DNA from 3 places in the Xylanimonas protaetiae genome. Region 1 is predicted to be linked to each of the others. Evidence: riboswitches for the same ligand, from Rfam matches in the RefSeq annotation. Region 1 holds a riboswitch; each other region holds the start of a gene.
The links. A riboswitch is a leader RNA that binds a small molecule or an ion and turns the genes downstream of it on or off. The one in region 1 is predicted to bind S-adenosylmethionine.
Positions count from the first base shown of each region.

Region 1 (6,835 bases):
GCGCTCGACGTCCGCCACGGGGCCACGGCCGTAGGCCTGCGCGGTCTCCGGCGTGCGGGTGACGCCCGCGAGCCAGCCGCCGCGGCCCGCGGCCGCGATGTCGAGCGAGGCGAGCTGGGCCGCGAGGTGGAACGGCTCCGGGTAGGTGGTGGGCGCCTGCGGCACGAGGCCGACCGCCGTCGTCGTGCGCGAGACGAACGCGGCCCGTGTCACGGACTCCAGGCGGGCCGACGACGCGGCGCCTGGCGCGGCGGGGAGCAGGGCATCGGTGAACGTCACGAAGGTGACGCCGGCGTTCTCGGCCTGGCGCACCGCGCGGGCCAACCGGGTGCCCGAGACGAGCTCGGCGGGGACGAGCCCTGACGCGACGGCGGCCGCGGGGTGCGCGCCCGCGCCGTCGACGTCGAGGCCGATGAAGAAGGGGGTGGTCATGGGGTTCTCCTATGCCTCGGGCGTGAGCACGGCGCCGAAGTCGGTGGTGCGCCGCAGCGCGAAGCCGAGGCCGCGGTAGAGGCGGATGGCGGTGTCGTTCGCGGCGGACGCGTGCAGCATCACGTGGTCGCCGCGTCGGCGGACGTGGTGGGCGACGTCGAGCACCAGGCGCGTGGCGAGGCCCTGGCCGCGGTGCTCGGGGTCGGTGGTGACGGCGCTGATCTCGGTCCAGCCGGTGGGGCGCAGCCGCTCCCCGGCCATGGCGACGAGGCGGCCCTCGCGCCGGAACCCGACGTAGCGGCCCAGCGTGTAGGTGCGCGGCAGGAACGGCCCGGGGCGCGAGCGCTCCACGAGCGCGAGCATCTCGGGCACGTCGGCCTCGCCAAGCACGACGGCCTCGGCGTCGGGCCGCGGCCGCAGGGCCTCGGTCTCGACGAGCTGGACGCCGCCGTGCTGCTCGAGCTGCCGCCAGCCGGGCGGGACGGCGACCCCGACGGGCGGCCCGGGGAACGTAGCGCCGTGCCCGACGACGTCGACGATCGCGTCCCAGACGTCGGGGTGGTCCCACGAGCGGACGGCCGCGAAGGGCGAGACGTCGACGGGGTAGCGCAGCACCAGGTCGTTGCCCTCGGCGAGGTGCGCGTGCGCGCCCGTGAGCGAGGACCACTGCGGTGCGTCGAGGACGCCGAGGTCCGGGAGGGTGAGCGTCGTCATCTCAGATCGCCGTGTGACGGCCGATGCGGTGGTACTCGCGGTCGCGGTAGAGCAGCGCCGAGGCGTCGGTGACGCCGGCGTCGAGGGCGCGCAGCGACACGAGGTAGCTGTCGCCCACCGGGGTGCGCTGCACCACGCGGGCGCGGAGCCAGGAGACGGCGCCGTCGATGACGGGCTCGCCCGTGGGCAGCGTGCTCCACCCGCCCGGCGCGAAGCGGTCGATGCCGCTCGTCGCGAAGCGCGCCGAGACGTCGTCCTGGTGGTCGGCCAGGAAGCTGACGGCGAGCGTCGTCGCCTCGCGGACGGCCGGCCACGACGACGACGTGGAGGCCAGGGAGAACGCCAGCAGCGGCGGCTCGGCGGACACGGAGATCACCGACGTCGCGGTGAACCCGACGGGCCGGTCCTCGTGCGTGAGCGCGACGACGGCGACGCCGGCGGGGTGCTGACGGAACACCGCCTTGAACTGCTCGGGCGTCAGCTGCGGCTCGTCGAGCTCCGAGATCAGGCGTTCGAATGCCTGGGGAAACGAAGGAGAGGTCATCGTGGCTCCTCGGTCGATCACGCTTGCCGCGCGGCGACTCGCCCCGGAGGGCGGCCGGCGGCCGGGTCATCTCCCGGAGCACCCCGCCGTGTCGTGGGGTTGCTGCCCAGCAAGCCGGGGCTTGTCGCTGGGTCTCGTGACCTGCCCGTAGTCAACGCGAGGAACCGGCTGCCGCAACGGTTCGGGCCGGACTTCCCACAATGTGGACCGAAATACTCAACAAGAAGCGGCTCCTTACCACGTGGACATCAGTCTCGCGATGCGAAACGCCCATTGATGTGCTGACAGTCCGCCGCCTAAAGTCCGTCACGTCGAGGTCGCGAGGCCTCGGGTCATGAGTTCCGACGCCAAGCCCCGGCTCGTCGGACGGCAACCCCCCGCGCGGGTGGGTGCCCCGGGTGAAGACCAGGTCCGCCGCACCAGCGGCGGACAACGCGCGAACCCGCCACGGTGCGGGGTACGAAGGAGCCGCCATGTCTGTCACGTCCGCGACCGTCGCGTCCGCGTCCGGGCCCCGCACCGCGAAGCCCGTCGTCCTCGGCGTCGACCTCACCACCGCCGGGGCACGCGCGCTGCGCACCCCCGGCGCCCCGGTCGCCCGCCCGTTCGACGGCGAGCGGTTCGTGCGCCTCGTGCGGACCGCCGACCAGGCGCTGCTCGACCTCGTGGTGCTCGACGAGCCGTTTCTGCTGCACCCCGGCCGCGGCCGGGTCAGCGGCCGCCTCGACTCCGCCGTCGCCGCGGCACGCGTCGCCCCGCTGACGCACGGCATCGGCCTCGTCGCCGCGCTCGACACCATGCACCTCGAGGCGTCGGCCGTCGCCGACGCGATCGCCGCGGTCGACCGTGCCAGCGACGGCCGCTCCGCCTGGCAGGTGGGCTGCCCCACGGGCGTCACCCCGGCCGACGAGCGCTGGCCCGTGCAGTCCGTCGCCGACGCCGGGCGCGTCGTGCGCAGTTGGGACCAGGAGGGCTCGGCGGGCGCCGAGCCCGGCCCCGACGGCCGCGTCCGCGTCGACCACGACGGCATCCGCTTCGCCGTGCGCCGCAGCGTCGCCGGCCGCAGCCCGCTCCCGCAGGGCCGCCCGCCCGTCGTGATGCGCGTCCAGTCGCCCCGGTGCATCGTCCCCGCCGCGACGACCGCCGACGTCGTCCGCATCGTCGCCCCGGGCCGCGAGGAGGCGCGCGCGACGCGCGAGGCCGTGCACGCCGCCGCGCTCGCCGCCGGGCGCGACCCGCGCACCCTGCGGTACCTCGTCGAGGCCTACGTCGTGCTCGCCTCCGACCGCGAGAGCGCCCTCGCGCGCCTCGCGATGGTCGAGGCGCTCGAGGGCCCCGGCGTCGGCGGCGGTGCGCTCGTCGTCGCGGGCACCCCCGCGGACCTCACGCACACCGTCACCGACTGGGTCGACGGGGGCGTCGCCGACGGGTTCCTGCTGCGCCCCTCGGCGCTCGACGCCGACCTCGACGCCGTCGTGCACGGGCTCGTCCCGGCGCTCCAGGCGCGCGGGAGGTTCCGCACGTCCCGCGAGCCGAGCACGCTGCGCGAGGCGCTCGGGCTGCCGGTGCCGGGGTACGCGGCCGCGTCGGACGCCCGGCGCGACGACGCCCTGGTGCGTGCCGGGTAGGGTCGCCGCCATGGCGACGGTGCTGCCCTTCGACGGTCATGTCCCGCAGATCGACCCGACCGCGTGGCTCGCGCCGACGGCCACGGTGATCGGCCGGGTCCGCATCGGCCCGCGCGCGAGCGTCTGGTACGGCGCCGTGCTGCGCGGCGACATGGACGAGATCGTGCTGGGCGAGGGCAGCAACCTCCAGGACAACGTCGTCGTGCACACGGACACCGGCGTGCCGACGCGCATCGGCGCGCACGTGGGCGTCGGGCACGCAGCGATCGTCCACGGCGCGACCGTCGGCGACGGCGCGCTCGTCGGCATGGCAGCGACGCTCCTCAACGGGGCCGTGGTGGGCGAGGGCGCGTTCGTCGCGGCGGGCGCCCTGGTTCGCGAGGGCCAGGAGGTCCCGCCGCACCACCTCGCCGTCGGCGTCCCGGCCAAGGACCGCGGCGAGCTCGACGCCGAGGGCCGCGAGCGCGTGCGCCGCAACGCCGTCGAGTACCAGGCCCTCGCGGAGCGGCACCGCGCGTCGCAGGCGTGAGTGGCCGATCGCTGCGGCTCAGGCGGGCGTGCGGTGGCTCAGCGCGACGGCTCAGGCGGGCGTGCGGACGGAGCCGAACGTCAGCTCCTGACGCAGGCGGAAGCCCAGCCCGGCGTAGAGCGCCCGGGCCGGGTTGGTGGCCGTCGTGTGCAGGTAGACGCCGTCGCCGCGCTCGCGGATGTGGTGCGCGACGTCCCGGACCAGCCGCGCGGCCAGGCCCTGGCCGCGGTGGTCGGGGTGCGTCGCGACGGCGCTGATCTCGGTCCAGCCGACGGGGTGCATGCGCTCCCCGGCCATCGCCACGAGGGCGCCGCCGCGGCGGATCCCGACGTAGCGCCCCATGAGGTAAGTGCGCGGCAGGAACGGACCGGGCTGCGCGAGGGCGACGAGGCCGAGCATCTCCGGCACGTCGTCCGCGCCGAGCTCCACGGCCTCGTCGTCGGGGCGGGTCTCGAGCCGGTCGGTCTCGACGAGCTGGACGCCGTCGAGCGTGAAGGTGACCTCCCACCCGGCCGGGAGGGCGACGCCGGCCGGCGGGAGGGCGAAGTCGCCCCCGGGGCCCACCAGGTCGACGATCGCGTCCCAGACGCCGGGGGCGTGCCAGTCGCGCACGGCCGTGAACGAGCAGACGTCCGGCTGGAACCCGCGCGCGTCGCCGTCGCCCACCGCGAGCGGTGCCAGGGGGCCGGTGATCGCGGACCAGGTGGCGTGGTCGAGGATCGCCTCGTCGCGCGGGGTCACGGTCAGAGGGTCTCGAACGTGTCGCGCTTCCAGGGCAGGGTGCCGCGCTGCGACACCCACAGGCCCATGGCGGTGAGCACGGCCGCGCCGACGACGTTGCCGAGCAGCACGGGGATCTCGTTCCACAGCCACCAGTCGCCGAACGTGATGGGCGCGCCCACGAGCATCGCGGCGGGGATGACGAACAGGTTGACCACCGAGTGCTCCCACTGGAGCGCGAAGAACAGCATGATCGGCATCCAGATGGCGGCGATGCGCGCGCCCGTGGAGCGCGTGGTCATGCCCATGACGGCGCCGAGGGAGACCAGCCAGTTGCACAGCACCGCGCGCAGGAACACCAGGCTCAGGCCGGCGCCCGCGCCGAGCGCCTGGTAGCCGTGCGTCTTGTGCAGGGCGAGGTCGCGGATCCAGACGGCGAGCGGGGCGTCGTAGGTGTGGCCCATCTCGGTGACCGTCGCCCAGAACACGAGGGCGAACAGGGCGCAGCCGACGATGTGGCCCGCGATCGCGACGCCGAGGGTGCGCAGCGTGTCGCGGCCCGTGGCCCGCTTGCGCCACCAGGCCAGGGGCACCAGGCCCATGGACGAGGTGACGAGCTCGAGGCCCAGCAGGATGACGATGACGAACGCCATCGGGAACACGACCGCGCCCAGGAACGGCAGGCCGGTCTGCGAGACGATCGTCCCGGCGAGCATGACCACCGCGCCGAATACGAACGAGCCGAGCACGGCCTGCACGAAGACCTTGCGCGAGCTGCGGTGGGCCTTGTAGGCGCCGGACTCCACCATGCGGTCGACGACGTCGGTGGGCACCCGGTCGCGCGTGGCCGCGGGCAGCCGGTCGGGGTGGGCGTCGGACGCAGGGGTGCTCTCGACGGTCAGGACAGGGGACACGACGGCCTCGGGCTCTCGATGGGCACGGCAGGGCGTGGCGGATGTGGTCTTACCACTGTACCCCTGTCGACGGCGAGCCGCTCGGCGGCGACACCGTGACGTTGGTCGCGCTCACAGCGCCGCCAGGGCCCGTCCCCGCGCCGTCCGCGCTGCTCGGCCCTACTGTCGGGATCGTGCCCTCGCGTCATCTCAGCCTCGCCTCGACCACCACCGAAGAGGTCCGGTCCGCGCTCGCCGCGCTGCGGGCGGAGATCGGCCTGCCCGCGATGTTCCCGCCCGCCGTCGTCGACGAGGCGCGCGCCGCCGCGCAGCGCGACGTCACGCGCGACCGGCAGGACCGCCGCGACATCGACTTCGTCACCATCGACCCGCCCGGCTCCATGGACCTCGACCAGGCCGTGCACGTCGCGTCGTCGGGCGACGGCTACATCGTGCGGTACGCCATCGCGGACCTCGCCGCGTTCGTGACGCCCGGCAGCGCGCTCGACCTCGAGGTCAACCGCCGCGGCACCACGGTCTACGGGCCCGACACGCGCACGCCGCTGCACCCGCCCGTGCTGAGCGAGGGCGCGGCCAGCCTGCTGCCCGACCAGGACCGCCCCGCGGCCCTGTGGACGATCGGCCTCGACTCCCACGGCGAGATCACCTCCGCGACCGTCGCGCGTGCCATCGTGCGCTCGCGCGCCCGGCTCACGTACGGCGAGGCGCAGTCCGCGCTCGACGACGGCAGCGCCCCCGAGTCCCTCCAGCTCCTCGCCGACGTCGGCAGGCTGCGCCAGGCCCGTGAGCGCGAGCGCGGCGGCACGTCCCTGGACGTCCCCGAGCAGGAGGTCGCGCAGAAGGAGGACGGCACGTTCGCCCTGTCGTTCCGCCGCACCCTGCCCGTCGAGGGCTGGAACGCGCAGATCTCGCTCCTGACCGGCATCGCCGCCGCGCGCATCATGCGCGAGGCCGGCGTCGGCATCTTCCGCACGCTGCCCCCGCCGACCCGCGCGACCTCGCCCGGCTGCACCGCACCGCGCAGGCCCTCGGCATCGACTGGCCGCCGGACGTCGGCTACGCCGAGCTGCTCCACCGCCTCGAGTCGCGCAAGCCCGCGCACGCCGCGTTCCTCAACGAGGCGACGACGCTCTTCCGCGGCGCCGGGTACCTCGCGTTCGGCGTCCCCGGCGAGGACGGCGCCGTGGTGCGCCTGCCCGCCGACCCCGCCGAAGGGACGTCCCGCCACGCCGCCATCGCGGCCGAGTACGCGCACGTCACGGCCCCGCTGCGGCGGCTCGTCGACCGGTACGGCACCGAGGTCTGCCTCGCCCACTCCGCCGGCAGGGACGTGCCGCGCTGGGTGGGCGACGCG
Region 1 is NZ_CP035493.1:844,556-851,390, reverse strand. Features, by position in the region: gene ET471_RS03845 (LLM class oxidoreductase) at 1-432, opposite strand, end outside; gene ET471_RS03840 (GNAT family N-acetyltransferase) at 442-1,146, opposite strand; gene ET471_RS03835 (flavin reductase family protein) at 1,148-1,690, opposite strand; SAM riboswitch class IV at 1,705-1,832, opposite strand; SAM riboswitch class IV at 2,021-2,133, shown strand; gene ET471_RS03830 (LLM class flavin-dependent oxidoreductase) at 2,164-3,318, shown strand; gene ET471_RS03825 (gamma carbonic anhydrase family protein) at 3,329-3,847, shown strand; gene ET471_RS03820 (GNAT family N-acetyltransferase) at 3,899-4,588, opposite strand; gene ET471_RS03815 (formate/nitrite transporter family protein) at 4,591-5,481, opposite strand; partial or broken gene ET471_RS18930 (RNB domain-containing ribonuclease) at 5,523-6,413, shown strand; gene ET471_RS18925 (hypothetical protein) at 6,665-6,835, shown strand, end outside.

Region 2 (6,835 bases), 220 kb from region 1:
GGGACGGAGCAGGACGAGGTCACCGAGGTCGTCATCACCGCGACCGAGGTGGTGGTGACCGAGGTGGTGGAGGAAGAGAGCTTCGTCGAGAAGATGGAGCGCGCCGCACGCGGCGAGCTGGGCGCGTCCCCCGTGGACGACCCGGACCGGACCGGCGAGGACAGGTTTGACGCCGGCTGAGCCCGCGCTCGTGCCGTCGACCGGCGGCGACGCGACGACCGTCGCCGTCCGGCCGCTCGCGCCCGCCGACTGGCCCGCCGTCGAGGCCGTCTACCGCGAGGGCATCGCCGGCGGCCACGCCACCTTCGAGGCCACTCCGCCCACCTGGGCGGAGTTCGACGCCGCCAAGCACCCTGCCCTGCGGCTCGTCGCCACGACCGGTGACGACGTCGTCGGCTGGGCCGCGGCCGGACCTGTCTCCAGCCGAGAGGTGTACCGCGGCGTCGTCGAGCACTCCCTCTACGTCGCGCGCGCCGCCCGCGGACGCGGCGTCGGCGGCCTGCTGCTCGACGCGCTCGTCGCCGCCGCCGACGACGCCGGAGCCTGGACCCTCCAGTCCGGCATCTTCCCCGAGAACACCGCCAGCCTGCGGCTGCACGCCACGCACGGGTTCCGCGTCGTCGGCCGCCGCGAACGCATCGGGCTCATGACCTACGGGCCCCTGGCCGGGCAGTGGCGCGACACGATCCTTGTGGAGCGGCGCGCGCCGTGACCGCCCGTGCGCGCGGCGTCGCAGGCGATTTGGAGAACCCGGGCCGTCGGGTGTTAACCTAGGGCGCACCTTGGGGCTATGGCGCAGTTGGTAGCGCGTCTCGTTCGCAATGAGAAGGTCGGGGGTTCGAATCCCCCTAGCTCCACTCCTTGGAAGGCCGTTGGTCAGGATGAAAGTCCTGGTCAGCGGCCTTCGACGTTCCCCGGAGGTCCTCCAGCGAGAGGGCCTGAACGACCGTGATTCCACGTGAGATTCTCCCTGCACGCCGAGAACGGCGTGGAGGGAGCGCTACTCGAGCACGTGCAACCGCCCGTCCTCGGACATCACGTGCAGCACGAGCAGTCCCCGCAGGTCGGTCTCGGACACCACGGTCGGGCCGCACGGTGCATCGGCGCTGTCGCTGCCGCCGTGGTCGCTCCCGTCCTCGTCAGCCCCTTCGTCACCGTCGCCCTCGTCGTCGCAGCAGCACCCGGACCGACGACGCTCCCGCTCGCGCTCCTCCTGCTCGCGCTCGTCCCGCTCCCGGCCCTGTCGGCACGGCCCGCACGACCCCGTGCCGGACTCGCGGACGAGGATCGTGTAGTCGTCGAGCGCGTCCCAGCGAGCCTTCACCGTCCGGCGCGCATCGCCCTCGCCGATGGCGACGAGCTGGCGCACCCCCAGCAGCGGAACCGCCGCGCTCCGCCCGACCAGCCGCTCGAACACCATCGTGTTCCGCGGTGCTCGCGAGCTGTTTCGGTCCTCCAGGCGAGGCTCGGCCACCTCCGCCAGCGGCTGCTCCTCGCGTGCGTGGCCGCGACGCCGGTCGTCGTCGTACCGCAGCGCGAGCACGCTCGCCTCGTACGCGAACGGCGAGCACCGGATCTTGAGGTAGAGCGTGGTGACGTTGTCGGCGTGGTCGCGCACCTCGTAGACCCGGAGCTCGGCGACGTCGGAGCCGAACGGCGTCCACTCGACGTCGGACCGACTCACGGGCACGACCGGGCTCGTGACGACACCCGACAGGCCGTCGCGACCCTCGACGACCACATCGTCGGCGTGCGGGTCGTAGCTGATCACCACCTCGGGCGCGGTGAGGTCCAGGCTGACCGTGGTCTCGTGCCGCGTCTCCGCGTTCTGGGAGTGGTCGATCGAGGAGAACCCCAACGGGTGCACACCCTCGGCGCCGATCGGCACGGGCGAGATGTACGTCGTCGGCCCGACGCCGTCGACGTCGTAGACGGTGCGCGCGACGCCTGAGATGTCGTCGGTCGCCGTGAGCGTGACAGTGACGGCGGTCCGGTTCCAGCCAGCGGCGTTCGGCATGGGCCAGACGCTCGCCGTCGTCACCGGCGCGGTACCGTCCGGCGGCAGGATGCGCGCCTGGTCTGCCGGCGTCAGCTCTCGCGGGACGGAGGTGACCATCGGCGGCGGCGTGTAGCCACCGGCGCCGATCGCGCCGCCCCGGAGTCTGACGTTGAGCCAGTCGTTGCATGGCTGCAGATCGGCCTGAGTGCCGTCGCCGTTGACATCGAAGGGCACCGTGGGCTTGTCTGCGACGCCGTCGGCGTCCCAGTCGATCGGTCCGGCGGCGTTGGCGACGTTCACGAACGCGCCCGACGCCCCTCCCACGCCAGGGACCCACTTGGCCGTCGCGTAGCCGATCGCGCCGGGACCGAGCCCGACCGTCTCGTTGAGCGCGGCCTCCTTGAGCAACGCGAGAGCGACTCGGGAGTAGTCGAGCACGAACACGCCGCCGCGACTGATCCCGGAGAACTGCCAGACGTAGTTCATGACACTCGGGTAGTTCGGCTTGTTGTTCACGCCGTCGGTGCCGCCGTGGTCGAGCCCGAGGTTGTGGCCGAGCTCGTGCATGAAGGTGCCAGCCGTCTGCATGTCGGTGACGCCTGCGAACGTGCCGAGGCTGACGATGAAGTCCGACCCCGGTTGCCGGCCGACGCCGCTGTTGCCGGCCGAGGCCAGCTGGTGCGCCGCGACCGCGTACCGGAAGATCGGCGCGCGGCCGGACTTCACGACGCCGCCCGTGCGGTTCTTGAGCTTGTCGAACTCGGTCCAGTCGTAGTCGACAAGGCCGTTGTCGGCGTCGACGGTCCCGGTGCCCAGCTGGGTGACCTCGCCGACCGCCGCCGCCCGGCTGAGTCCACCCCAGGTGGCTCCGGTTCCGAAGCTCATGATGCTGCTCGGGCCGGCGTCGACGTGCAGGTTGATGCCGACCGCGCCGTTACGGGCGATGTAGGGCGCCGCCGCGAAGGCGTCGACGACTAGCTTGATCGCCGCGTCGCTGGGTCGGTGTGAGTGGGTGCCGTCCTCCATCCAGTCCAGGTGGACGAACAGGTCGGGCTTGCCGACCGTGGCGCCCATCGCGGGCAGGTCGACGAACTGCGGGCCGACGCCACCGCCGGGGTCGATCGTCGCCCCGGCGGTCTTCCAGGCGTCGGGGATGCCGTCGCCGGTGGTCGAGGCGTCGGCCACGACCCAGTGCGCGGTGGAGTCGTTGCCGGCGCCGTCGCCGACACGCACCACGCTCACGACCGCGGGACCGCCCTGGTCGTAGTTGTTACTGCCCACGTAAGGGTTGTCCCAGTGGAACCGCACGAGACCGGTCGATCCCGGGATGTCGAGGCGGTACCAGACGGTGCCCTCGGTGCCCGTCATGACGCCGTCCGACTCCGCCACCCCCTGGCCGGTGGTGCCGGGCTCGATACGCGGCGGCAGCGCGGTGCCCCAGGTGCCGTGCTGGATGCTGTCGTGGTCGGTCAACAAGGCGACGTCGAAGTCGTTCTGGATCTTGATCGTGACACTGCGCGCAGCCATGGGTGCTCCTTGAACGGGCGGGCCAGGACGCCCGCGAGTGGAAGGAGCGGTGGCCCGCCCAGGTGATACCTGACACCCGTAGGGCCCGGGCGATCGGACGAGAGAGCGGAACCCCGAGGCGCGCACGCGGCCGGGTGCCCGGGTGAAGTCCGGGCGCAGTCCCGCACGCCGGCCCTGACCCGCGCCGTCCTGTCGGCGTCGTCTGCTACGTTCTGCGACCAGGTCACGAGCTCAGCCCGCACGCCTCCGGACGTGGGCTGACGGCAACCGCGTTCCCGACACGGTGCCTTCCGGAGAAGACCCGGGTCGACGTCGTCCGACGTCGGCCAAGCACGGGGCAGCACCTCGCAGCAACGCGGGGTGAGCCTTCCGACGACGGAGGGACGCATGACGAAGTACACCCCCGGGTCCAGGTACGACTACCGGGTGGGCGACCACCGGTACGACCCCCGCGTGGTCGACGTGGGCGGGTCTCGGCTGCGCAGCGACCAGGCCGACTGGGCAGCATTCATGTTCGACGACGCGGCGCTCGGACGTCAGGCCGCGGCTGACAGGGCTGCCCTGGAGGCCGTCGTCGTCGCGCGAGAGGAGCAGGTGCACCGGCTCGTCGTCTGGACGCGGCTCGAAGGCCGGCGCGTGTGCACCTGCGGTCTGGTCCTCCAGATGCCCGAGCGTCTCCACGCCAGGACCGGCCACCGCGATCACCGGTGGGAGCACCTGACCGTCTATGTCGCCCAGGACGACGACGGTGCACCGTACCTCGCCTCGTGCGGGTCGTGCGGCGTGGCCGCCGAGACCACCGACCTGACCGAGGCGCGCGCGTGGTGCGCCCACCACGACTGCCCCTCAGCGCCACCGAACGACACCCAGGCGTCCGCCGCCGACGTCAAGACCAGCCCGACCGAGAAGGGAGCACAGGCTGTGGCAGCACCGACCAAGATCGTCGACGAGCGCGAGGTCATCCGCTGGATCGAGGAGGGTCGCACCTACCGCTGGATCCAGGAGGAGTACCGGCGCAAGTACGGCATCGAGACCGGCCTGGCGATGTGGTCGAACGTCAGGCTCCGGCGCGGCCTCGAGCCCCGCATCGCCCGCGACGACCAGCTCATCCCGTGGGAGGTCGCGCTCCAGCACCGGTCGAACTACAACCTGGCGATGTTGCGCGTCGAGGCACGCCGGAGGGCCGGTCTCGACCTGCGCGAGACCGACCAGCGCCGTCTCGACAGCTGGCTCCGCCATGTCGCCGAGGTCAACGCCGTCGTGCTCTACGACCCGCAGACGCCGGACGGGTTCTCCCTCGTCCCGCGCGAGACGGGCGACGACGACCTGATCCGCCAGCCGACCGACGCGCGGCTGCGGACGAAGCGGCACCGCGCCGACTGAGGCCCGCCTCAGAAGGCCGTTGGCCAGGAGGAACGTCCTGGTCAGCGGCCTTCCGTGGGCCCGGAACCTCTCGAACGCGGGACCGACCCAGTCGCGCCGACGTCGTCGTCGTGCGTCATCCAGCGACACGCTCCGTGCACGATCCGCCACGCCGCTACGGTGTCCGACTGGAAGCCGAGGACAAGGAGTGGTGATGCGCTGTTTCGACTGTGCGAGCGAGGCGACGGCGATGGCCGATGCCGTGGCGGTGTGCTCCAGCTGCGGTGCCGGGATCTGCCTCGAGCACACGCTCTCGGGCCACCAGGCGGAGCCCGTGACGAGCCCGGGCAACCCCTCGACCAGGCGGCTGCCGGGTCGTCGCCTGTTCTGCCGGGCGTGTGCCGACGGGTACGTCGTGGACAACGGCTTCGCCGAGCGGGTCGACGCCGCGCTCGTGCCCGCTGTCTGACGCCCTGAGGACGACGTCCCCTCGGCGGCGCACCCGTACCGCGCCGTCAGGTCACCAGCCCGCGTCGGTACGCGTAGACGACCGCCTGCACCCGGTCGCGCAGCTGGAGCTTCGCCAGGATGCGCGAGACGTACGTCTTGACGGTCTCGGGGCTGATGACGAGCGCGTCCGCGATCTCCCTGTTGGACAGCCCCTCGGCCACGAGGCGCAGCACGTCGAGCTCGCGCGGGGTCAGGGCGTCGTCCGGCCCCGCCTCCGCCGGGCGGATGCGGGCGGCGTACCTGCCGACGAGCTGCCGGGTGACCTCGGGAGCCAGGAGCGCGGCACCGGTGGCGATCGTGCGGATGCCGTGGAGCAGTTGGTCGGTGGATGCGTCCTTGAGCAGGAAGCCGCTGGCCCCGGCGCGCAGGGCCTCGTAGACGTACTCGTCGAGGTTGAAGGTCGTCACGACCAGCACCTTGACGGGGTGCGCCACGCCGGCGCCCGCGAGCAGGCGGGTGGCCTGGATGCCGTCGAGCACGGGCATGCGGACGTCCATGACGACGACGTCCGGAGCGAGCCGGCGGGCGAGGTCGACCGCCGTGCGGCCGTCGCCGCACTCCCCGACGACCTCCAGGCCGGGCTGGGCGTCGATGATGGTGGCGAACCCGGTGCGGATGAGCGCCTGGTCGTCGCAGACCAGCACCCGGACGGCCGCGGTCACGAGCGGCTCGCCCGGGGGATGCGGGCCCGCACGACGAAGCCGCCGTCGGGCCGCCGGCCGGCCGAGAGCTCTCCCGCGAGCGCCTCCACCCGTTCGCGCAGCCCGGTCAGGCCGCGCCCGGCTCCGGCGGGTGCCGGGCTCGGGGCGGTGGCAGGGTCGGTGCCGACCTCCACGGTGATCTCCTCTTCGTGCTGGTGGACGACGACGACCGTGCGGCTGCCGTGGGCGTGCTTGAGGGCGTTGGTCAGGGCTTCCTGCACGACGCGGTAGGCGGCGAGCCCGGCGCTCCCTGCGGCCGTCGTGGCGCCGAGGTCCTGGGTCAGCTCGACCGGCTGCCCGGCCCGGCGTGCCTGGTCGACCAGGGCGCCGATGTCGTCGACCGATGGAGCCTTGCCCGCGCCGGCCGCGGCCGGGCGGTGCGGGTCCAGCACGTGGAGCAGGTCCCGCAGGTCGGTGGTGGCGAGCCGGCCGGTGTCCGCGATCGCGTCGAGCGCCTGCTGGAGCCGGTCGGGTGTCGCGGTGAGGTAGCGGGCGGCCTGGGCCTGCACCACCATCGCCGTCACGTGGTGGGTCACGACGTCGTGGAGCTCTCGGGCCAGGCGCGTCCGTTCCGCGGCGAGCGCGTCGTCGGCGACGTGCCGTCGCCGCTCGGCCTCTCCGGCGCGGGCCGCACGGAGCCAGGCTCCGCCGACCCAGGCGAGCACGCCGAGCAGGAAGAAGGTGACGAACCCCGTGACCCCCTCGTCGGAGCCTCGCAGCGTGAGCCCTGCTGCGA
Region 2 is NZ_CP035493.1:629,522-636,356, reverse strand. Features, by position in the region: gene ET471_RS02795 (hypothetical protein) at 1-180, shown strand, start outside; gene ET471_RS02790 (GNAT family N-acetyltransferase) at 167-712, shown strand; tRNA gene ET471_RS02785 (tRNA-Ala) at 785-857, shown strand; gene ET471_RS02780 (OmpL47-type beta-barrel domain-containing protein) at 1,001-3,526, opposite strand; SAM riboswitch class IV at 3,748-3,865, shown strand; gene ET471_RS18130 (hypothetical protein) at 3,914-4,909, shown strand; gene ET471_RS02770 (DUF2180 family protein) at 5,103-5,357, shown strand; gene ET471_RS02765 (response regulator) at 5,404-6,060, opposite strand; gene ET471_RS02760 (sensor histidine kinase) at 6,057-6,835, opposite strand, start outside.
Region 2: another riboswitch for S-adenosylmethionine. It lies ahead of ET471_RS18130 (hypothetical protein); the one in region 1 lies ahead of ET471_RS03835 (flavin reductase family protein).

Region 3 (6,835 bases), 950 kb from region 1:
CCCGGACCAGAACACGGGCACCGAGACGAAGACCAGCTCCAGGGTCGACAGCACCGCCCGGACCGCGCGGTGGCGGCCGATCGTCGTCGTCGAGAGCACGACGGCGAGCAGCGTCCCCAGGGCGCCCGCGCTGAGCGCGAGGATCATCGTCGAGCCGATCTGGTCGGAGATCACCCGAGCACGGGCTGGCGCTGCACGTAGGACGTGCCGAGGTCGCCCTGCACGAGCCTGCCGAGGAACTGGACGTACTGTGCCCACGGGGAGCGGTCGAGCTGCCACTCGGAGACGAGCGCCGCCCGCAGCTCGGGGTCGTTGAGGTCGCCGGCGAGGATGTCCGCGACGGACCCGGGCACGGCCTGCAGCGTCCAGAACGCGATCGTGGCCGCCGCCCACAGCACCACGACGCCGGACGCGACCCGGGTCACCAGCCGGCGCACGACGGGGTGCGTCCCGCGGGCGGGTGCCGCCCCGGCGCCCGCGCGAGGCGCGGGCCCGGGGGAGGACGGCTCGCCGGTGCTGCGAGGCTCGACGGCGAGCGAGGTCACTGCTGGACCCACACGTCGTAGGAGCTCGCCGGGGAGTCGAGCTGCGGCTCGAAGGACAGGCCGCCGACCGTGTCCTTGGCGGCCACCGTGTATACCGGGTGGTACAGCGGCACGTAGCGCGCGTCGTCCACGACGGCGGCCTGGATCGCGTCGAGCGCCTTCTTGCGCGTGGCGGGGTCGAGCGACGCGCGGCTCTCGGCGACGAGCTCGTCGAGGCCGGCGGTCGCCTGCGTCGCCCCCGCGTACAGGAAGCCGTTGCTGGTGAAGACGTTGCGGAAGAGGTTCGACGGGTCGGCGGTGGGCAGCGTGTTCGGGTAGACCGTCCACGTCCCCTTCGCGAGCTCGTCGGAGAACGCCGCACCGGTGATGATCTGGACGTCCAGGTTCAGGCCGATGTTCTCCTTGAGCTCGGCCTTGACGGCCTGGAGCAGGACGTCCCGCTCGTCGCGCACGTACGGCTCGGGGTACCCGACGACGATGGTCAGGCGCGTGCCGTCCTTGGTGCGGTAGCCGTCGGCGTCGCGGCCGGTCCAGCCGGCCTCGTCGAGGAGCGCGTTGGCGCCGTCGACGTCGTTGCCCCACGTGCCGACGAGGTCCTTGTCGAAGTACGGGCTGTCCGGGCCGACGCTCGAGTACGCCCTCTGGACGGTGCCGAGGTACTGGCCCTGGATCAGCGCGTCGAGGTCGAAGCCGTCGCGCAGCGCCTGGCGGACGCGGACGTCGTCGGCGGGGGCGATGCGCGTGTTGATGTTGAGGCTGAACGCCGTCCCGGTGGTCGGGCCGGTGAGGTACTGGAACCCGGCCGCGTCCTTGAACACGGTGGTGTCGGTGACCTGGACGTTCTCGATGACGTCCACCTGGCCGGCGGTCAGCGCACCCGTGCGGACCGTGGCCTCGGGCAGGTAGCGGTACGTCACCTTGTCCAGGTGCGCCGGGCCGGTGTGCTGGGCGTACCCGGGGCCCCAGGCGTAGTCGGAGCGCTTGGTGAAGACGATCTGCTGGCCGGCCTGCCAGTCGCTGACGGTGAACGGGCCGGTGCCGATGAGCTCGGCGCTCGGCTGGCAGAGGTCGCCGTCGACGGCGAGGGAGGTGGGCGCGAGGATCGCCGAGCTGATCGTGGCAACGCCGTCGAGGAACGCGCCGTCGGGCTGCTTGAGCGTGACGACCAGGGTGTGGTCGTCCGTCGCCTCGGAGTGGTCGTAGGCGACGAAGTAGGGGCGGGCGTTGAGGGTGGAGCCGTCGGCGACGAACAGGTCGTAGTTGTCCTTGACGATCTGCGCCGTCAGCGGGGTGCCGTCGGAGAAGGTCACGTCGTCGCGCAGGTGGAACGTGTACACGGTCTCGTCGTCGGAGATGTCCCAGGACTTGGCCAGCCACGGCGTGTACGTGCCGTCGGCGGCCTTGCCGACGAGCGACTCGGCGAAGTTGCGGATGATCGGGTAGGAGTTCTGCTGCCCCGAGCGCTGCGGGTTGTAGCAGACCGGTTCGACGCTCACGCCCCAGGTCAGGGAGCCGCCGTCCACGGGGGTCCCCGTCGGGGCCGTGCCGCCTGCCGAGGTCGAGGCGGCGGACCCGCCCGAGCAGGCGCCGAGCGCGAGGGCTGCGGCGAGCGTCAGCGCGGCCGCGGCGGTCCGTCGAGTCGATCGGGTGGTGACGATGGGCATGGGAAGTCCTCACGGGTGTGACTGCGGACGGTCGTGGCCGCGCAGCCGTGGCGGGGTGGAGCAGGGGATAAGGCAGGGGACAGGCGCCGAGGTCAGGCGCCGGCGGGGACCAGGGCCTCGCGGCGACGGATCGCCGGGATCAGGCCCTCACCGACCCAGCGGGTCTCCTCGAGGTTGGGGAACCCGGAGACGATGACCTCGGAGACGCCGATGCGGCGGTACTCCTCGAGGCGGTCGGCGACGTCGTCGAACGAGCCGACGAACCCGAGCGCGGGGCCTCCGGCGACCAGGCCGAAGCCGCCCCACACGCCGGGGGCGATCCAGAGGCTCTCGGGACGGGTGACGTCGGCGTCCGCCAGGAGTGCCTGCCCGCGCTGCTGGCCGACGGACTGACGCTGGACGAGGAACGACCGGAACTGGGCCTGCTTGGCCGCGTCGACGCCGTCGAGCAGCGCGAGAGCGTCGCGCTCGGCCTGCTCGTGGGTGTCGCGGACGAGAACCCAGGACCGGACGCCGAACCGGACCTCGCGGCCCTGGGCCGCGGCCAGCCCCCGGATCCACTCGATCTTCTCCGCGAGCTGGTCGAGCGGCTCGAGCCACGACAGGTACACGTCGACGTGCTTGGCGGCGACGTCGCCCGCGTAGCTGGACGAGCCGCCGAACCAGACCTCGGGCTGGTCGGGGACGGGCGTGCCGCGCACGGTGTCGAGCGTGGCGTCGCGCAGCGTGACGTGCCGGCCCTCGCGCTCGACGGTCTCGCCGCGGAACAGCGCGCGGTACACGTCGAGGAACTCGTCGGTGCGGGCGTACTGGTCTTCCTTGTCGCCGAAGTCGCCGTGCTTCCAGGCCTCGGGGCCGGGCTCGCCGGTGACGACGTTGAGGGAGAGGCGCCCGCCCGAGATCCGCTGCAGGGTGGCGGCCCGGTGGGCGGTGTAGGCGGGCGTCGTGGTGCGCGGGTGCAGCGCCACGAGGAACTTCAGGTTCCTCGTCACGGCGGCGAGCGACGCGGCCAGGACCCACGGGTCCTCGCAGTACGAGCCCGTCGGCACCAGGACCGACTCGAACCCCGTCTCCTCGAGCGCGAGCGCGACCTGCGTCAGGTACGACAGCGACGGTGCGCGATACGGGGCGGTCGGGGCGCCGTCGTCGACCGGCGCGATGTTGGTGCCGCCGTGCAGGACGTCGCGGGACTCACCCGCCGACGGGAGGTACCAGTGCAGGCGCAGGGCGTCGCTCATCGCAGTTCCTGTTCCCCGGGCGCTGGAGCCCGGTGGGCTGTGCTTGCGCACGCGAAGACGTGCGCCTGGTCGTCACCCGGGGCACCCCGCCACAGGGGAGGGTTGCCGCCCGACGAGCCGGGGCTTGGCGTCGGGACTCATGACCGCAGAGGCGGTGCCAGATCGCATCTGACCTGGCAGAACGGGAAGGTACGAACTGTTGCCGTCGTCGTCAACGGAAGGAAATGAGTTCCCGCATTGTGGACAGTTTCGCTTCAGAAAGTGGCGCCGCGCACCGGTTGCCGACCAGGGGCGCTTGCCGGAAGTGTCGTCCCCATGGCCACGCTCCTGCTCGCGCTGATCTATCTCGCGTTCATCAGCCTCGGGCTCCCGGACTCCCTGCTCGGCTCCGGTTGGCCCGCGATGGAGCAGGATCTCGGCGTCCCGCTGTCGTATGCGGGGCTGATCGCCATGGTGATCTCCGCGGGGACGATCGTCTCGAGCCTGCTGTCGGACCGGCTGACGCGCCGGTTCGGCGCGGGGCGCGTGACCGCCGTGTCGGTGCTGGTCTCGGCGCTGGCGCTGCTGGGGTTCTCGCTCGTGGGGTCGTTCTGGCCGCTGCTCGTGCTCGCGGTCCCGTTCGGGCTGTCGGCGGGCGCCGTCGACGCCGCGCTCAACAACCACGTCGCCCTGCACTACAGCTCGCGGCACATGAACTGGCTGCACTGCTTCTGGGGCGTCGGTACGGTCATCAGCCCGTTCATCATGTCGCAGGCGCTGAGCTCCCAGCACGGCTGGTCCGGCGGGTACCGGACCGTCGCGTTCCTCCAGCTCGGCATCGGCGCGATCCTCGTGGCGACGCTGCCGCTGTGGCGCGGCCAGCTCGCGCAGACCGCGGAGCTGCGCACGACGGCGCGGGCGCTGCGGCTGCCCGAGATCCTGCGCATCCGCGGTGTGAAGTCGCTGCTGCTCGCGTTCTTCGGCTACTGCGCCGTCGAGGGCACCGCGATCCTGTGGAGCGCGTCGTACCTGGCCATCGAGCGCGGCGTCGCGACCGCGACCGCCGCGCGCTACGCCTCGTTCTTCCTCCTCGGCATCACCGTGGGCAGGTTCCTGGCCGGCTTCGTCGCCGACCGCGTGGGCGACCGGGGCATGATCCGGCTCGGCCTCGCGCTCATGGTGGTGGGCATCGTCGCCGTGTGGCTGCCCGTGCCGGGCACGGCGCTCGCGCTCAACGGGCTGGTGGTCACCGGGCTCGGGTGCGCCCCGATCTACCCGGCGATCATCCACTCGACGCCCAGCAACTTCGGCGCGGAGAACTCCCAGGCGATCGTCGGCGTCCAGATGGCGGCCGCGTACACCGGGTCGATCGCGATGCCGCCCGCGTTCGGGCTCGTCGCGAACCATGTCGACATCGGCCTGTTCCCGCCCTTCATGCTGCTGCTCACGGTCCTGGTCGCCGTGATGAGCGAGCGCGTGGTGCGGCGGACGGCGTCCTCGCCGGCCGTCGCCGCCTGACCCGCGCAAGGCAGGCCACCTGACCCGCGCAAGGCAAAGGGCGTCCCATGACGCCGCAGACGGAGACGGTGCCCGCGCCGACCCGCCCGGTCGCTGGTTCCATGGAGGCGTGAACGACACGCCCGACGCCCGGTCGAAGCTCGTCCCCGCGCAGCTGAGCCTGTGCGCGGGCGGCCTGGTCACGACGTGGACGGACCGGCCGCGCCTGTGGTCCCTCGACGACGACGGCCTGCGCCGGGCGATGTACGAGGGGCTCCTCGCGCGCACGCAGCGGGCCGACGGCCGCTTCCGCGAGGTGGCCCTGCTCGACGAGGAGCGGGGCGTGCTCGTCCTCGCGCCGCGCACCCGCGCCCCGGACGCCGACCCGCGCGGCGCGTTCGACGGGGTGACGATCCCGCTCGGCACGCCCGGCAAGCCCCGCGACACGACCATGGACGACGTCGCCGACGGGCTCCGACGGGCCGTGCGCTTCACGGTCGCGTCGGGCGGCTACCTGCTGCTCGAGGCGGGCGGCTGGGACGCGCCCGCGGAGCCGTACTGCCTGTTCGTCGCGGCCGACGACGAGATCCGCCTCGAGGCCGCGCCCGCCCCGGCGGGGTCGCAGTTCTGGTCGGACCACGTCACGGCCGGGCAGCCGGTCGCCTCGGTCGCGGCGCCGCGCTCCGACGCCACGCTCGCCGTCGTCTGGCGCATGATGTGGGACGTGGCGCTCACCTGGGACGTAACGCCCTGGGACCTGGCGCTCACGTACGGCGTGCGGCCGCCGTCCGCCTGACGGGTCTCAGTCGACGGGGCGCCCGCCGGCGCGCAGGGCGTCGATGAGCCCGGGGAGCGCGTCGACCGTGCTCTGGTTCAGCACGTGCAGCAGCACGACGTCGCCGGGCTTCGCCGCGGCCAGCACCCGGTCGCGCACGGTGGCGCCGCCGGGGTTGCGCCAGTCGTTCGGGTCGACGGTCCACAGGTCCACGGACAGGTGCTCCGCCGCGGCGGCGGCTCGCACCGCGGCGTCGACCGCACCGTACGGCGGCCGGAACGCCGTCGGGCGCACGCCCGTGATGTCGGTGAGGAGCTGCTGCGTCGTGGCGAGCTCGGAGGCGAGCGCCTCCGGCGTCGCCTTCGTCAGGTCGGCGTGCGTCGTGGAGTGGTTCCCGAGCCGGTGCCCCTCGGCGAGGATGCGCCGCACCGTGTCCGGGTGCTCGCGCGCCCTGTCGCCGACGACGTAGAACGTGGCGTGGGCGCCCTTCGCGCGGAGGATGTCGAGGATCTGCTCGGTGTGCCCGCCCGGCCCGTCGTCGAACGTCAGGTGCACGGCCTGGTCGCCCTCGAACGCGCCCGGCGTCGCCTCCACGGTGGTGAACGGCAGCGCGGTGACCGGGAGGGTGACGACGTCGGAGCCGCCGCCCGCGGCGCGCGCCTGGAGCTCGGCGAGCACGGCCTGCGAGGCCGCGGCGCGGTCGAGCCGCGCGCCCTCGGCTCCCGGCGCGACGACGGTGCCGGTCATGACGATGCGCAGCGCGGGCTGGCGGTCGGTCAGGGCGGCGACCGCGTCGATGTCGGCGCCCAGCCCGGCGGCGTCGACCCCGACGGACGCGACGCCGCCGGCGACCGTGACGGGGAGCGCGGCGAAGACGGCGTCGGGCGCGACGGTGCTGCGCGTGTCGCCCGCGGCGAGCACGAGGGGGCGCTCGACGGCGGTGCCGACCGTGGCCGCGGCGGCGGTGAGGTCGGCGGACGTGACCGCGGCCGCGACGGGCGCCGTGGGCAGGTCCACGGACGGGGCGTCGTCGCGGACGGCGGCGGTCACCGCCTCGACGGCGGCGTCGACGTCGAGCCGCCGGCCCGGGACGTCCGGGCGGACGACGACCCGGCCGGCGGCGTAGGCGATCGACGC
Region 3 is NZ_CP035493.1:3,755,431-3,762,265, reverse strand. Features, by position in the region: gene ET471_RS17440 (ABC transporter permease) at 1-174, opposite strand, end outside; gene ET471_RS18295 (ABC transporter permease family protein) at 171-545, opposite strand; gene ET471_RS17435 (ABC transporter substrate-binding protein) at 542-2,209, opposite strand; gene ET471_RS17430 (LLM class flavin-dependent oxidoreductase) at 2,302-3,447, opposite strand; SAM riboswitch class IV at 3,482-3,592, opposite strand; gene ET471_RS17425 (MFS transporter) at 3,763-4,944, shown strand; gene ET471_RS17420 (hypothetical protein) at 5,054-5,719, shown strand; gene ET471_RS17415 (polysaccharide deacetylase family protein) at 5,726-6,835, opposite strand, start outside.
Region 3: another riboswitch for S-adenosylmethionine. It lies ahead of ET471_RS17430 (LLM class flavin-dependent oxidoreductase); the one in region 1 lies ahead of ET471_RS03835 (flavin reductase family protein).